One region of the Martelella sp. AMO21009 genome, then DNA from elsewhere that is predicted to be linked to it. Evidence: riboswitches for the same ligand, from Rfam matches in the RefSeq annotation. Region 1 holds a riboswitch; the other holds the start of a gene.

Region 1 (7,943 bases):
ATCTGGCTTTGCTTCATCGGCGCGACGCGGGCCATGCGCGAGCGCGGCCATCTCGGCGTCGATTTCCTGGTCCGCCCGTTCCCGCACCGCTACCGGCTGGCGCTGGAGACGGCGCTTGCAGCGCTGTTCCTCGCCTTTCTCATGCTGCTTGCCTATGAGGGCTACAAGCTCACCATGCTCAACAAGGAACGCCAGTTCGGCGACTCCGGCCTCTCCTATGCCTGGGTGACGATTGCCGTGCCCGCCGGCTGTGTGATGCTGTCGATCTCGATCCTCGGCAATCTTTGGCAGGCCTGGCGCAATGCGAAAGACGGGATGCTGATCTTCACCCGCACGACAGTCCCCGAACAGCCGGTGGTCCATACCGGTCCGGCGGAGTAAGCCCATGGCCCTGATCGGTATCGTCTTCTTTGCCCTCATGCTGCTTGGCGCGCCGATTGCCTTCGCGATCGGCATTTCGGGCTTCACCTTCTTTTTGACCTCCGACATCATGCCGGTTTCGATCGGCGTGCAGAAAATCGCGACCGTTTCGCAAAGCTTTCCGCTGCTGGCCGTGCCGTTTTTCGTGCTGGCTGGCCATCTGATGAACGAAAGCGGCATCACCGACCGGCTGTTCACCTTCTCCAAGGTCGCCGTCGGCTGGATGGCGGGCGGTCTCGCGCAGGTCTCGATCATCCTGTCGACCTTGATGGGCGGCGTCTCGGGCTCGGCGGTCGCCGATGCTGCCATGGAAGCGCGCGTTCTCGGTCCGCAGATGATCTCCAACGGCTATTCGAAGGGCTATTCCTCCGCCGTGATCGCGATGTCCTCGCTGATCACCGCGACCATTCCGCCGTCGATCGGCCTGATCCTCTACGGCTATGTCGGCCAGGTCTCGATCGGCCGGCTGTTCATGGCGGGCATCGTGCCCGGCGTGCTGATGATGGTATTCCTGATGGTCGCCGCCTGGCTTGTCGCCCGCAAGCGCAACTATGTCATGAGCGACATGAGGAAGCCGACCGCCGGCGAACTCGGCCGCGCCGCCTGGGGCGCCAAGTGGGCGCTGCTGTTTCCCGTGCTTCTGATCGGCTCGATCCGCGGCGGTCTGTTCACGCCATCGGAAGTCGGCGCGTTTGCGGTGGTCTACGCCATCCTCGTCGGCGTTTTCGCCCACCGGGTGATGACCTTCGAGATGATCAAGCGGGCCTTCGGCCATGCACTGTCGGATATCGGCCTGATCATGCTGATCATCCTGATGTCGGGCATGATCGGGTTCGCGATCATCTTCCTTCAGGTGCCGCAGAGCGTGGCGGGCTTCATGCTGGAGAGCCTCGCCAATCCGGTTCTGATCGTCACCGTCATCCTGATCGGCCTGTTCATCGCCGGCCTGTTTTTCGAAAGCACGATCCTGGTGCTGCTGCTGACGCCGATCCTCGTTCCGGTTGTGGTCAAGGCGGGGGTCGACCCGGTGCATTTCGGTATCCTGATGATGACCATCGTCACCTTCGGCGGCATGACGCCGCCGGTGGGCGTCGCGATGTTCACCGTCTGCAGCCTGCTGGACACCAAGATCGAGGATTACGTGAAGGAATCCTGGCCGTTCATCGCCGCCATCATGGCGCTGGTGGCGCTGCTTCTGTTCGTGCCGGGCATCGTGCTGTTCCTGCCGAACCTGATGTACGGGTAGCAGCGTCACGCAGGCTTTCGCCCCGAAGCCAATGCCGTTCGAGGAGCCACGTAATCGTCCGACGAAAGCGCCGCGCATGCTCGACGCGGCTTACCGTCCGGGCCCAAATGACAACTTGGAGATAGTAGAACCAGCCCCCTGTTCGGTTTAGTGCAGCACCACCGAAACACACCGAAAAAGCGAACAACGGCATGACGCCGCGGGGGATATTGTTGGATGGACAAATCGGGTGATCCCGGCCTGTTTGGCCGCTGGTTCCGCGGGCTTTCTCTCAGGGCCTGGCTGATCGTCGGGTTCATGATGGCGCTGCTGCCGGTCGCGGCCCTTTCCGCCTTCTGGTATCTGGACTATCGCGATCAGCTCCGTGAGCCCTTCCGGCAGGTCCTTCACACCCAGCACAAGGTATCGCTGGCGCTGGAGCGGATCCAGGGCAACCTCTGGGACATCGCCACCGATGTCAATGATTTCGCGCAGACCGGCGACGAAAGCTACCGCGATCGTTTCGAGGCGGCCGAGCGCGATATCGCCGCCAATCTGCGCGATCTGGAAATGATAACGGAGACGTACCCTTCCTTTGATCCCGTGCTTGAAGGCGTGAGCCAGCAATGGGCACTGTTGCTGCAGGCCGCGTCGGACGTTGCCCCTTTGCCCGGCGGCGCCGACCAGCCCCTGATGCGCTTTGAAAGCGTCGTCGGCGAAACCGGCAAGCGCGTGGAAAGCATTGCCGAGAGCATGCGCCTGCTGAACGAGGAGAGCCACCGACAAGCACTCGAAACAATGGAGCGGCTCGACCGCTTTGCCGCGATTGCAGGCGTTCTGGCGCTGGTGTTTTCCGGGATCGGCATATTCATCATCGACCAGGCGCTGATCCGCAGCACCGACAAACTGGTGGAAGGCGCGATGCTGGTCGCGGGCGGCACGCGCAACCGCGAAATCGAGGTGCAGGTCCCGCCGGAGCTTGCCTCCGTGGCGCAGGCCTTCAACACCATGCTCAAGCAGATCAACCGGCAGGAAGATGCCCTGGCTGCGGCCGCGCGCGCCGATGGCCTGACCGGCCTTTACAACCGACGCGAGTTCGACCGCGCGATCGACGAGGCCATCGCCGTATCGAAAGAGAGCGGCGAGCCGTTCTCCCTGCTGATGATCGATGTCGACCATTTCAAGCAGTTCAACGACACCTATGGACACCTGGCGGGGGATGACGCGCTCCGGCAGGTTGCGGATACAATTGAACTGACGGCGCGCGAGAATGACCGGGCCTACCGTTATGGCGGCGAGGAATTCGCGATGATCCTGCCGGGACTGCGAACCTATGAGGCGACAGCGATCGCGGAGCGCCTGTGCAACACCATCGCCGGGCAGACGTTCATCCTCCCCGACGGACAGAAGCAGACGCTGACGGTCAGCATCGGCATATCCGTGTTCAGCCCGCGGGTTTCGCCGCCCAATATCATCGAGCTCGCCGACCGCGCGCTTTATGCCGCCAAGGTGGAGGGTCGCAATCAGGTGAAGGTCACCGGCTGAACGGCCGGTTTCGGGCGCAGCTCAGCCCTGCGCCACCGCCTCGATTGTGTCCATTCCTCCGACGACGGGTGCGAAATCGCTCCACACGCCCCGCGCCCCGGCGCGCCAGGCCTCCATGTCCTCCGGCTGAAGGAAAGTGGCGCCATTGGCCTTGGCAAGCGCCACGGACTGCGCCTCGTCCTCAACGATCAGCCGGTTGAAATAGAGCGCGGCCTCGGCCGAGATCGCGCCGAGCACGGCCTGTGTTTCGGGATCGAGACTGTTCCAGAAGCCGGCGGAAAAATAGAGCACCCCGGCGGCGCGGATATGGCGGGTTTCGGTCATGAACGGCACCACCTCATAGAGCTTGAACCCGGCATAGGCCGATTTCGTCAGGTCCATGGCATCCGCTACCCCGGTGGCGAGCGCGTTATAGGTTTCGGTGATCGGGATGCCGACCGGCGTCGCGCCATAGGCGCTCCAAAGGCGCGTGTGGAGCGGGGTGTTGATGACGCGGATGGTCTTGCCTTCCATCTCTCCGGGCCGCGTTATCGCCTCCTTGGCCAGCAGGTTGCGGGCCCCGTAATCAATAAAACCGCCGACGATGAACTGCTCTTGCGCAAGCCGGGCCGAGAGGTCGTCGCCGACCGGGCCGGTGACGACGTCGCGAAGATGCGCGGCATCGCGAAACAGGAAAGGCAGGTCGAGCAACTGCAATTGCGGCGTCCAGGCCGAAAGCGCCGAAATGGTGGAGAGGCTCGCCTGCACCGATCCGAGGCGAATATTCTCGGCCACCTGCTTTTCGCCGCCGAGCGCGCCATTGGTCACGATCCGGAAGCGGAACCGGCCCGGAAGCCGCTGTTCGACCGCATCGGCGAAGAAGCGCCAGACCATGGTTTCCGGCTTATCCTCGCCGAGGAGCGAGGCGATGACGACATCGCGCGTGGCGGCGCTGGCGGTTCGCAGATAGGCGGGCGCAGCAAGCACTGCGGCGGCCGCGGCGCCTGTTTTCAGGAGATGGCGACGGTTGAGCGTAGTCATGGCAGACAAACCTTTCATACGGGAACGGCAAAGAGGATGAGGACGAACAGGGCTGCGAGAAGCGCCAGAAGAAAAGGACACATCGCCCTGAACAGGCTTTCCGGCGGAAGGCCGGTGACGCCGCCGACCACGAAGGCCAGCATGCCGACCGGCGGCGTGAGCCCGCCGATCATCAGATTGACGACGAGGACGACGCCGAAACGGATCGAATCGATCCCGGCGGCAACGGCAACCGGCAGAAGCACAGGGCCAAGCAGCAGGATCGCCGCCCCGATATCCATCACCAGGCCCGCAATCAGCAGGATCCCATTGGCGAGCAGGAGAACGGCAACGGCGCTGCCCCCGAACAGGCCGGCGAGGTGGCGCACCAGACCGGCGATATCATCGATCGCGAGCAGGAAGGCGACGGGGGCCGCCGCGCCGATCAGGAGACCGATCGCCGCCGCCTCTGCCGCCGACTGGCGGAAGGCGGCGACAATGCTGGAACCGGAGCGGCGGGACGTTGCCGCCAGGATCAGCGTGTAAAGGGCGGCAAGGCCCGCCGCCTCCGTCGTCGTGACAATGCCCAGGCGAATGCCGAACACCACGATCAGACCGAGGCCGAAGGCCGGTAGGGCCGCGATCCCGGCCCGCCTGCGCATTTTGGCCGAAGCCGGCGGCGCGCCGCTCGCGGCCCCCATCGCGAGCCTTATGGCGACGGCGAGAAACGCCGCCATCAGAAGGCCGGCAAACAGCCCGCCGACAAGCAGCGCGCCGACGGAAAGATTGGTCGCCGTCGCCAGAATGAGAAAGGCGATTGAGGGCGGGATGACGTTGTCGAGAACCGAGGAGGCCGCGACAAGCGCGCCGGCGCGGGCGGGCGGATAGCCGTGGCGCACCAGTTCTGGATGGAAGGTCGAGGCGGCAAAGGCAGCATTGGCGACCGAGGAACCGGACGCGCCTGAGAAGAGAACCCCGGTCAACAGCGTCGTCTGCGCCAAGCCGCCACGATAATGACCGACGAGCGAGGCCGCGAACGCCACGAGTTTGCCGGCCGCTCCCGAGAGCTTCAGAAACGCGCCGGCAAGCAGAAAGAACGGGATCGCCAGCAGCAGGAATTTCGACATGCCGGCAACGGTATTGGCGATGATCGCCTGCTCCGTCTGCAACGCCCCGAAGGCGATCGCGCCATAGGATGACGCCAGAAACACATGGGCAAGCGGCGCGCCGGAAATGAGGCCGAGCGCGGCGGCCAGCGCGAGCGGCAGGCTGGCCGGCAGGGTGATATCGATCGCGAACCGGCCGACAGCCCAGTAAAGAAACCCGCCGAGCGCGAACCCGAAGATTAGCCGTGCGCCGTTCGACCGCTCCAGGCGGCGCAGGCAGAGCAGCACGAGCAGACCCAGCCCGCCCGCTGCGGGAAAGGCGAGGCGCACCCATTCCGGAACCCCGAGCGTTGGCGACATTCCGCCAAGCAAGGCGATCGCCTCACGGCCGCCGAGGCACAGGATCAGCCCCGCGACGACGCTGAAGCCATCGGCAACGACAGCGAGCAGGCCAGATGCCCGATCGGGCAGCAGCCGTGCAAGACCATCGAGCCGCATCGACAGCGGGCCCGAAAGGGTAAGCGGCAGGCCGGCCGAGATCAGCGCGATATTCAGCCAGATGCCCAGATCCTCCATGCCGACGACGCCGGTGTGGAAGACATAGCGCAACACGACGCCCGCCACGACGAGAGCGAGCATCGCCATCAGGATGACGGCGGCGAGCAGGCCGAGCGCGGCTTCCAGTGCCTCCGCAAACCGTCCGGCGGTGCTGCGGACCGCCGTCATGGGCATGGACGATGCCGTTCGCGGGCAACGCCTGTCTCAAAACAGCCGTTCGGACGGCTGGACCATCGGCGGCCCGCGCATGGCATTGGACGGCAAGACTTCATGATGCGATCCCCAGGATGTTGCAATCAAGGAGACCGGCGGAGAAGAGAAAGGTTATGGCAGAGCGGCCAGATTTTCCGTTCCTACGCCGGTATGACCCGGATCAGGTTCAAGGGTCCGGCTCACCGCCGTCTCAGCATCGCAGGATGCACCCCTCGGAATAGTCAGGTTTTGTCCGGCTTTTAGGGCGCTGTCAATGGCATGCCGGAAACGTGGCGTCTGGCGGCAACGCAAGACAACTTGCCAACGGGTTTTACCGAAGCCTTTGCAGCAGAGCCATGGACGGTTCGCCCGTGACATTCAGCCCGTTCTGCCGCTGATAGGCCGTGATCGCGGCGCGGGTCTGGTCGCCGAACACGCCGTCGATGGTGCCGGCATCGTAGCCCGCCGCCGAAAGCCGCGACTGCAGCTCCTTGCGCTGGTCGGCGCTGAAGCCGTAACTGTCATCGGGAAAACTGCCCCTGAGCGGGCCGGCGCCCGCGATCCGGTCGGCGAGATATCCCACGCCCAGCGCATAATTGGTGGAATTGTTGTAGCGCTTGATGACGTTGAAATTGTGCCCCACGACGAAGACCGGACCGCCCGCCTGCGGCTGTATCCTGGTGCCATCAACGGCAGCGCCGAGCGAGCCCTCCTCGCCGCCCCAGGGCTGACCTTTCCGCCAACCCGAGCGGGCAAGATAGTTCGCGGTGCTGGCAAGCGCATCGGTCGGGTCGGCCTCCCAGATATCGCGCCGCCCGTCACCGTTGAAATCGACGGCATAGCCGAGATAGGAGGTGGGGATGAACTGGGTGTGCCCCATGGCGCCGGCCCAGCTTCCGGTCATCCGTTCGGGCGTGATATCGCCGTTCTGCAGGATCCGCATCGCCCCGACCAACTGGCTTTCGAAGAAAGCACCGCGCCGCCCCTCGACGGCCAGCGTCGAAAGCGACGACACAACCGGAATGCTGCCGCGCCGTTCGCCGTACATGCTTTCCAGGCCCCAGATGGCGACAATCACATTGGCGTCGACGCCATAGGTCGCCTCGATCCGCTCCAGAACATCGCGGTAGCGGGCATAATTGGCGCGCCCCTTGGCGATCCGCTCATCGGAGCCGGCAATGGCCAGATAGTCTTCCAGCGTGCGCTTGAATTCCGTCTGGTTGCGGTCCTGCTCAATGACCCCCGGCGTGTATCCGGCATTGGCGAAGGCCGCCGTCAACGTGTCGTTGGAAATCCCGCGCGCCGCCGCCCGCTGCTTGAAGCCAGCCACCCACGCGTTCCACTCAGAATTGGCCACCGGCCGCATCGCCGGATCGGCGACGGAAGAAAAACTGCCAACCGAGCTGTTCGTGCACGCTGAAAGCGTCGCGGCAATCACCCCAAGAGAAAACACGCGTCGCGTCAGATACATACAGATAACCCCGCTCCATTCGTGCGCAAACCTAGCGCATCGGCCTCCTGACCGAAAGAGCACGCGCTTGCGTCTATTTTATGGAGATGCGAAAGCACAGCGGCGAAAGGTTTTCTCCGCTGTGCAACAGGGGCTGGCAAGGCGCTAGTCGTCGTCCGTATCGTAATACTTGTCGCCATAGTGGGCGGCATAGCCATAGCCATAGCCGTAATTATAGCCATAGCGCTTGAATCCGTTCGGATCGATCTGATTGAGGACCAACCCCTCGATCTTGCCTTCCTCGAAGGAACGGATCGCTTCTTCGACCTGGTGATGGTGGGTCGAATCCCATTTGACGACGAAGAGGATGGCATCGACGAACTGGCTCAGAACACGCGCATCGGGCACGATCAGCACCGGCGGCGCGTCGACGATGATGAAGTCGTAC
Region 2 (7,943 bases), on a different contig from region 1:
CTTTCGCCGACAGGCATTGCCGCGCTGCCGGAACCCGCCCGCGCGCTGGCGATCGGCGGATACGGCGATACATTCACCATGCTGTTCATGTTTGCAGCCGCCGTCTGTTTGGTCGGTCTTGTCGCAGCCCTTGCGCTGCGACCCGTGCTCCTTGGCGCGCCGGCGCAGGCTGCGGAATCAGCCTGACCGCTTGATGGCGGCCTCCGGCGGTGGCGTGATCGCGGGCGGTATCACAGCCGCCTTGGCCTTGCCGGCGCGGGCAAGTGCGGTGCGGGCGGCGAAATACTGGATCGCGATGCCCGCCAGCAGCAACATACTATCTCCCAGGAGGGTGATTCCGGTCATTTCGCGCAGGATCTGAAACGCGAAGGCGGTCAGCGACCCGGTCACGAAGGTGGCAAGGCTCGCCCGACCCATGACATTGATCGGCTCGAAGACCGGCAGCGACAGGAAACGCTTGAGCCCCGGCATGTAGACCACGATATAGGCGAGCGCCAGAATGTGGGCGATACGGGGCAGGCTGAGCCATTCCTTGCTGGTATCGGCGATGAATTCCGGCATGAAGGCGGGGAAGGGGAAATTATACTCCCCGATCAGCCGCCACCACACCGAATAGACCACGAAGGCGACGGACGCGGCGTAAAGCGCGGAGTGGAACGCGACCAGCGCCTTGCCGCGCCGGTTGGCGATGCCAACCGCAAGCCCGATCGCAAACAGCAATTGCCAGCAGAACGGATTGAAGAACCAGGCCCAGTCGGCCGGATAGGCCGGGAGCCGGACCTCGAAATAGCGCGCCACCAGCCAGATTGCGAAAGAGACCGACAGCATCAGGCCGATACTGCGCCTGCCCAGCAATAGCAGCGCCGGCAGGGCCGCAAACAGCACGATATAGAGCGGCAGGATGTTGAAATAACTGACCTGATAGGTCAGCAGGGCGGAGCCGGCAATCGTGGCGATCGGCTGTTCCCACAGCCATGACAGCCCGTTTAGCTCGGCGAATTCCTCCATGCCGAAACGCACCAGAAACGGCGTCGCAAGCGCCAGCACGACAAGTGTGGAAAACACATGCGCGCCATAGATCGTACCCGCCCGCCGCCAGATGCGTTTGGCCGTCTCCATCAGCGAACCGGCGACGAACCGGCCGCTATAGGCAAGGCCGGCGGAAATGCCCGAGATCAGCACGAAGGCTTCGGCGGCATCGGAAAATCCGTACATCCGCATCGTGTAGAACGAATAGAGGTTCTCCGGCACATGGTCGATGAAGATGATGATCAGCGCCAGACCGCGCAGAACATCCAGGCGCGGGTCGCGCTTGCTTTTCACCGTGGCCGCCGGGGCGGCGGCCTTGCTCCTGTTAGCGTCCAAAGGCGTTATCCCTGCGCGGCCGAAAAGGCGGGCTCGATTGCATCCGTCCTCGGCGCGGCGGTCTCCCGGTCAACAGCGGGTCTCTCCTTCCAACGCGCAAGAACGCGGTCGCGTTCCCTGACGATGGCCGGACGCGCCAGTTCCTCGGGGGTGCGGAACAGCTGGCAGCGATAGGCGAACCGCCCGCTCGCCGGCGATGAGCTTGCGGCGATCAGCAGCGGGGCAATGATCTGCGGACCGGCGATCGGCGTCAGCCACCAGAACAGGTCCGGCGCGAGCGTCCACGAGCCCACGAGCGTCAGAATGCCGGTCAGCACGATCCACCAGCTGGCGCGGAAGGCCTCGCCGAATTTCAGCGTCTGGCCTTCGCGGTCGGAGGACGGCCAGCCGCCATCCATACCGAAGATCACCTGCATCACCGAGCGGCTTTGATACATCAGCGTGATCGGCGCAAGCAGCGACGACCAGATGATCTCCGCGAGCGTGGACAGGAAGACCCGGAAAAATCCGCCGAAACGGCGCGCCTCGCCGGAAAGCCCGGCGCGCAGCGCGATCAGCAGTTTCGGCCCGATCAGAAGCCCGCCGACGCCGACCAGCAGCGTCACCGCGAGCGCGGTCTCGGCGCGCGGAAATATCGCCGGCAGATAGGGGCTCGGAAAGTAGTCGATCGCTGGCGCAAACAGGGGCGCGACGATCGAGGCGGCAATGAAGGCCATCCACAGCGGCGAACTGATATAGGCCATCACGCCCTGGAGAAAGGTGAACCGGTTCCAGCCATGAAGGCCAGGCGCTGTCAGCAAGCGGATATGCTGAAGATTGCCCTGGCACCAGCGGCGGTCGCGCTTGGCATAGTCGATCGCGTTCTGCGGCCCTTCCTCATAGGAGCCCTCAAGATCCGGGTCGACCCGCACGATCCAGCCCTGACGCCTGAGGAGCGCCGCCTCGACATAGTCGTGGCTCAGGATATGCCCGCCGAAGGGCGGCGCGCCGGAAAGCGCCGGCAGGCCGCAGCTTTCGGCAAAGGCATTGGTGCGCACCATGGCGTTGTGGCCCCAGAACGGGCCTTCCTCGCCCTGGATACGGGCAAGGCCGCGGGTGAACATCGGCGAGAACAGTCCGGCGGAAAACTGCAGCGCGCGGGCAAACCAGGTCTTCGACGCGATGATCTTGGGCAGCGTCTGTAAGAGGCCGAGCCGCGGCTCGGCTTCCATCCGGCGCAGCATTTCAACGATCGTCTCGCCTTCCATCAGGCTGTCGGCGTCGAGGATCAGCATATAGGGGTAGCGCGCGCCGTGGCGGCGGACGAAATCGCCGATATTGCCGGCTTTCTTGCCGCTATTGTCGGTGCGGCGGCGATAATATGCGTCGATCCCGCGCGGCATATCGGCATGGAGGGTGAGGAACCACGCCTCCTCCTGCGCGATCACATCGGGATCGCGGCTGTCGGAAAGAATGGCAATATCGAAAAGCCCGGCATAAGGCGTTTGCGCCAGCGAATGCGCCATGGCGGCGACCGACGAGAACGTCGCGCGGGGATCCTCGTTATAGACCGGGATCAGGATGGCTGTCTTTGCCGCCTGGCCGCTTTCGGCAAGCGAGGCGCGCGGCGGCGTCTTGAACCTGCGGCCGATCAGGCCGCCAATCCCGAGTGCGGCGCCCCAGGCGATCCACGCGGCGGTCGCGGCACATAGCGCGATCCGCACGAAGTCGACCCAGTCGGCGCCGTCGGCGAAGAAAACGTCCATCGCGATGCGCGACGCCGCAATCGCGATGATTGCGGCGAATACGATCGAAAAGGTCCGTCTGAAGGCCAGCATCGGTTATCCCTTTAGTCCTTGCGGGCCTCGCCGTTGAAAACGGGAGGCCACCCGGAAAAGTTACCTTCCGGTTTCTAGAGCCGCGCCGAGCGCGGGCGCTGCCACACGAGAACCGGCGACAGGATCGTGGCGATCACGCCGCGACGGCGCGGGCGCTCGAGAAGCTGCTCGGGCATGGGAAGCGGCGCGGCCGCCGGCAGAAACCGGCTGAATTCCATGTGCTGATCCGACCCGTCAATTTGGTTGGTCATCGCCTTTTCTCCACTGATATAACCAGATTTCACTCACGTCGCGGCTGCCGTCCGTCAGCGCCCCGACAATTTCCACCGGCGCATCGCCGGCGGGCTTGATATCGATTGCCAGACGCCAGACTCCCTGACCTCTGATCGCCGAGACCGTGGAATGTGCGACCTCGCCATTGGTAATGTGCAGGCGTTCCTGCAGTTCCGAGCCGGCCGCCATGTCATCCAGCGGGCCGCCGGCGAAATCGACCACGAGCTTGCGCACGTCGTCATTGTCATTGGCCACACCGGACACGCCGCCCTCGCCGCTGCGGATATCGATGACGCGGGCAAGCCGGGCCTGGTCTTCCTCGATCGCGCCCCAGGTCAGCCGGTAGCCAAACTCGGCCGATCCGCCTTTCTTGGCGGGCGCTTCCGGCTGCCAGAAGCAGACGATATTGTCGTTGACTTCCTTATCGGTCGGGATCTCGACCAGCGAAATCGTACCCTTGCCCCAGTTTCCGGCCGGCTCCACCAGAAGCGACGGCCGCCGCTCGTAATGGGCCTCGGCGTCCTGGTAATCCTCGAACGCGCGATGGCGCTGGTAGAGGCCGAACGCCCGCGGATTGGTTTCGCCGAAGAACGAATTGGCGAGCGTCTTGGCATTCTGCAGATTGCGCCAAAGCTCGGTGCCGTCGGCACGCACGATCTTGAGACCCTCGCTGTCGTGGACCCGCTCCCGATAATCATCAAAGGCATGATGGTTGGCGGGACCGAACAGGAACATGGAAGTCATAGGGGCAACGCCGAGACGCTCGATATCGTTCCGGAAAAAGAGTCGCGCGGTGACATCCATGCGCGTATTCTTGCCCGGCGTGATCACGAAACGGTAGGCGCCGGTCACGCTCGGACCATCAAGCGCCGCAAAAACGGTGATCTTGTCCTTCTCCGTGCCCGGCCGCATGATGTAGAAGGCGGAAAAGCGCGGAAACTCCTCGCCCTGGCTGGTCGCGGTGTTGATCGCAAGGCCGCGCGCCGAAAGGCCATAGAGATTGTTCTGGCCGAGCGCGCGGAAATAGGACGAACCCAGGAACGAGATCAGCTCGTCGGAGACCTCCGACCGGTTCAGCGGATAGTTGATCCGGAAGCCCGCGACCCCTGGCAGCTTGACGCCGTGGAACTGCTCGACGTCCAGCGGCGCGCGGTAGATGAAGTCATCGCCGGTGAATTCGAGCTTCTGCGCAACGCCGTCGGCGACCTCGTAGATATCAACCGGCGTCTTGAACAGCCAGCCGAGCGCGAAGGCCTGAAGCTGAAAATCGGACTGGTCGCGCCAGATCGCCTTGTTGGGATCGTAGCGGATCGCGCGGTAATCATCATATTGAAGGTCCCGGAACGGTTCGGGGACCTCCTGAGAGGGCTCCTCGTAAGCCTCCCCGGCCTTGGCCTTCATCTGTTCGGTAAGCGTGTCGAAATTGAACGCGTCAGGAGGCGGCGCTGACGCCTCGACCGTTGCGTTGGCTTCCGGCATCTTTCCCGGCTCGACCGCCTGCTGCGCGAAGGCCTTGCCGCCCACCCCCGAAAGAGCGAGCGCGCCGACCGCGGTCTGGGCCAGAAAGGTTCGTCTCTTCATGCGTAAATCCCGTTGGCTTTAAATGGATAGATAAAATGAAATGGTGCAGAGCAGCATACTCATTCCCTTCGCCCGCCGGAAGCGCGCAGGCGCGGTTGCGCGAATGCCCGGCGCCAGACGGGCGCGGACGAGTCACAAACGAGGCAGGCCCGTTTCGGTTCCATCGCTGAAGAAGAATATTTTCGATCGATAAAATAGACGTTCCGGGAATCCGGCATGAGGATGGCTCACCAAAAAGGGCTGACACACACTTTTGCGTACCAGCCCATTATTAGCAAAGCCATTCAGCCAAAGAATGGCAAAATCATGGCAATGTGCCACCTTCGCGCCGCAATATTTTCACATAGTCGGAAAACCCGTGCGGCAGGCCCTGATCAGGCGGCCTTCACGATCTCGACCAGTTCCACCGCAAAATTCAAATCCTGGCCCGCGAGCGGATGATTGGCGTCAACGGTGACTTCCTGTTCCTCGACCTTGGTCACGATCAGCGGCACGGTCTGGCCATCTGGCGTGCGCGCCTGAAGCTGCATGCCGGGGGCAACTTCCACTTCCTGCGGCATGGCGGAGCGCGGCACGACCTGCACCTTCTGCGGGTCATGGGGGCCATAGGCTTCGCTGGAATCGACCTTCACGTCGCGGCTGTCGCCAACATTCATGCCGGCGATCTCGCGGTCGAGGCCGGGAATGATCTGGCCGGCGCCGACGGTGAATTCCAGCGGCTCGCGGCCATCGGAACTGTCGAAGGTCGAACCGTCATTAAGGGTTCCGGTGTAGTGAATACGAACGGTATCGCCCGCTTTTGCTTCTGTCATCTCGTGTGCTCCTTCCTTGAAACACTGCACGCTGGCCGAGATCGGCCGCGCCGTTTTCGGTTTTCCAGAGTGCTTTCGCCCCTGAAGGATGAGCCGACACACTTTATTTCGCATGACGACCGACTTTTCGTCCGGCGCGCCGGACAAGCCCTTTACCTAATGCTTCCGGGCCGTTTTTTCAAATCGCGCGCCACTTGAAATGCCGGGACCGCCGCGATAGGTGTTTGGTCAGCTCTAACGGGGTGCGATTTTCGCTGAGAGGCTTTGAGCCAACCCGAAGAACCTGATCCGGCTAGCACCGGCGGAGGGATTAGACGCGCAGGACGCCGTTTTCCCCTCAGTTACCGAACACAAGGAGGCGTCATGACCTATCGCACGACCATCGCCATTCTCGCGCTTGCGGCCCTTCCGGCGCTGCCGGCGGGCGCTCAGGAGAACAAGGTCCTCACCGTCTATACCTATGAAAGTTTCGATGCCGAATGGGGCCCGGGGCCGGTGGTGAAGGACGCCTTCGAGAAGACCTGCGACTGCACGCTGAAATTCGTCAGCGTCGAGGACGGCGTTGCGCTCCTCAACCGGCTGAAGCTCGAAGGCCAGTCGAGCCCGGCCGATATCGTTCTCGGCCTCGACAACAACCTCATCCACGAGGCGAAGGAAACCAGCTTCTTCGCCAAATCCGGCGTCTCGACCGAGGCGGCCGATATTCCTGGCGGCTTTTCCGATGATATCTTCGTGCCCTTCGATTACGGCTGGTTCGACATCGTCTACGACACCGAAAGCATCGACAACCCGCCGACAACGCTCGACGAACTGGTGAACGGCCCCGCCGACCAGAAACTGGTGATCGAGGATCCGCGCACCTCCACGCCGGGCCTCGGCATGCTGCTGTGGATGAAATCGGTCTATGGCGATGACGCCGCCGCCCAATGGGAAAAACTCTCCGACCGTATCCTGACGGTCGCGCCGGGCTGGTCGGAGGCCTACGGGCTGTTCACCAGCGGCGAGGCGCCTATGGTGCTGTCCTACACCACATCGCCGGCCTATCACGAGATCGAGGAGGGGAGCGACCGCTACAGGGCGATCGATTTCAAGGACGGGCTTTACATCCAGATCGAGGTCGCCGGCATGACGACGATGGCCGATGATCCCGACCTTGCAAGGTCCTTCCTCGAATTCATCCTGACCCCCGGCTTCCAGGACGCGATCCCGACCCATAACTGGATGATGCCGGCGGCCGCGACCAGCGAGCCGCTGCCCGCCGCCTTCGAAAACGCCGTGAAGCCGCAAAAGACCCTGCAATTTGCCCCCGACGTCGTCGCTGAAAACCGCCAGAAATGGATCGACGAATGGCTGAACGCCATGAGCGCGCGGTGAGAGCGATAGGTCCGGCGGTGAGGCGAGGGCGCGAGGCTACCTCGCCTCTGGCGCAGTGCGGCGAACCGCGCCGCAGAGCCCCCCAATCTTCTCGCCCCGGAGGGGAGAGATGTCGCGACAGCGACAGTGAGGGGGCAGTCTATCACCGCGAACGCCCTCACGTTTTGAGATGCCGCGCCACCCTCACTGCCCCTTTCGGGGCATCTCTCCCGCCAGCGGGAGAGAGTATTGGGAGCAAGGTGCCGCGCCCCGAAGCAACAGACCCGCTCCTTTATAGGCGAGGTGGTGGGCTGGCTGAGCGGTGGGTGCGTGACATTGCCTCACCTCCAGCATACTGCGGCGAACCATGCCGCATAGCCCCCAAACCTTCTCGCCCCGGAGGGGAGAGATGTCGCGACAGCGACAGTGAGGGGGGAGCCTATCACCGCGACCGCTCTCACAATTTGAAATGCCCCGCCACCCTCACTGCCCCTTTCGGGGCATCTCTCCCGCCAGCGGGAGAGAATATTGGGAGCAAGACGCCGCACCTGCATGCAACAGACCCACTCCTTTATAGCCGAGGCCGTGGGCTGGCTCCACGGCGGCTCGCCGCTTTCCCATCCAGACGCCGCCGGGCCCACCCGCCCGCCTGCGCCTGAGCGAGAGGGCCGCCCCGTGCTGATGTCCTCCTCCGAACGCCGCCGCAGCTATGGCTACGGCATCGCAGCCCTCGCCGGCGTGA

The links. Region 1 has a riboswitch for thiamine pyrophosphate ahead of V6766_RS22205 (TRAP transporter large permease). Riboswitches for the same ligand answer to the same signal wherever they lie in the genome.
Region 2: it holds a riboswitch for thiamine pyrophosphate, as region 1 does, so the genes downstream of both, thiB (thiamine ABC transporter substrate binding subunit) here and V6766_RS22205 (TRAP transporter large permease) in region 1, are expected to answer to the same signal.

Annotation. Positions count from the first base shown of each region.
Region 1 is NZ_JBAKFR010000034.1:28,879-36,821, forward strand. Features, by position in the region: gene V6766_RS22185 (TRAP transporter small permease) at 1-381, shown strand, start outside; gene V6766_RS22190 (TRAP transporter large permease) at 386-1,666, shown strand; gene V6766_RS22195 (diguanylate cyclase) at 1,883-3,190, shown strand; gene V6766_RS22200 (TRAP transporter substrate-binding protein) at 3,212-4,210, opposite strand; gene V6766_RS22205 (TRAP transporter large permease) at 4,225-6,021, opposite strand; TPP riboswitch at 6,187-6,289, opposite strand; gene V6766_RS22210 (lytic murein transglycosylase) at 6,377-7,375, opposite strand; gene V6766_RS22215 (GumC family protein) at 7,661-7,943, opposite strand, start outside.
Region 2 is NZ_JBAKFR010000002.1:106,060-114,002, forward strand. Features, by position in the region: gene V6766_RS02700 (MDR family MFS transporter) at 1-186, shown strand, start outside; gene V6766_RS02705 (OpgC family protein) at 178-1,365, opposite strand; gene mdoH (glucans biosynthesis glucosyltransferase MdoH) at 1,371-3,182, opposite strand; gene V6766_RS02715 (hypothetical protein) at 3,257-3,433, opposite strand; gene V6766_RS02720 (glucan biosynthesis protein) at 3,417-5,036, opposite strand; gene V6766_RS02725 (FKBP-type peptidyl-prolyl cis-trans isomerase) at 5,411-5,848, opposite strand; TPP riboswitch at 6,077-6,175, shown strand; gene thiB (thiamine ABC transporter substrate binding subunit) at 6,212-7,222, shown strand; gene thiP (thiamine/thiamine pyrophosphate ABC transporter permease) at 7,883-7,943, shown strand, end outside.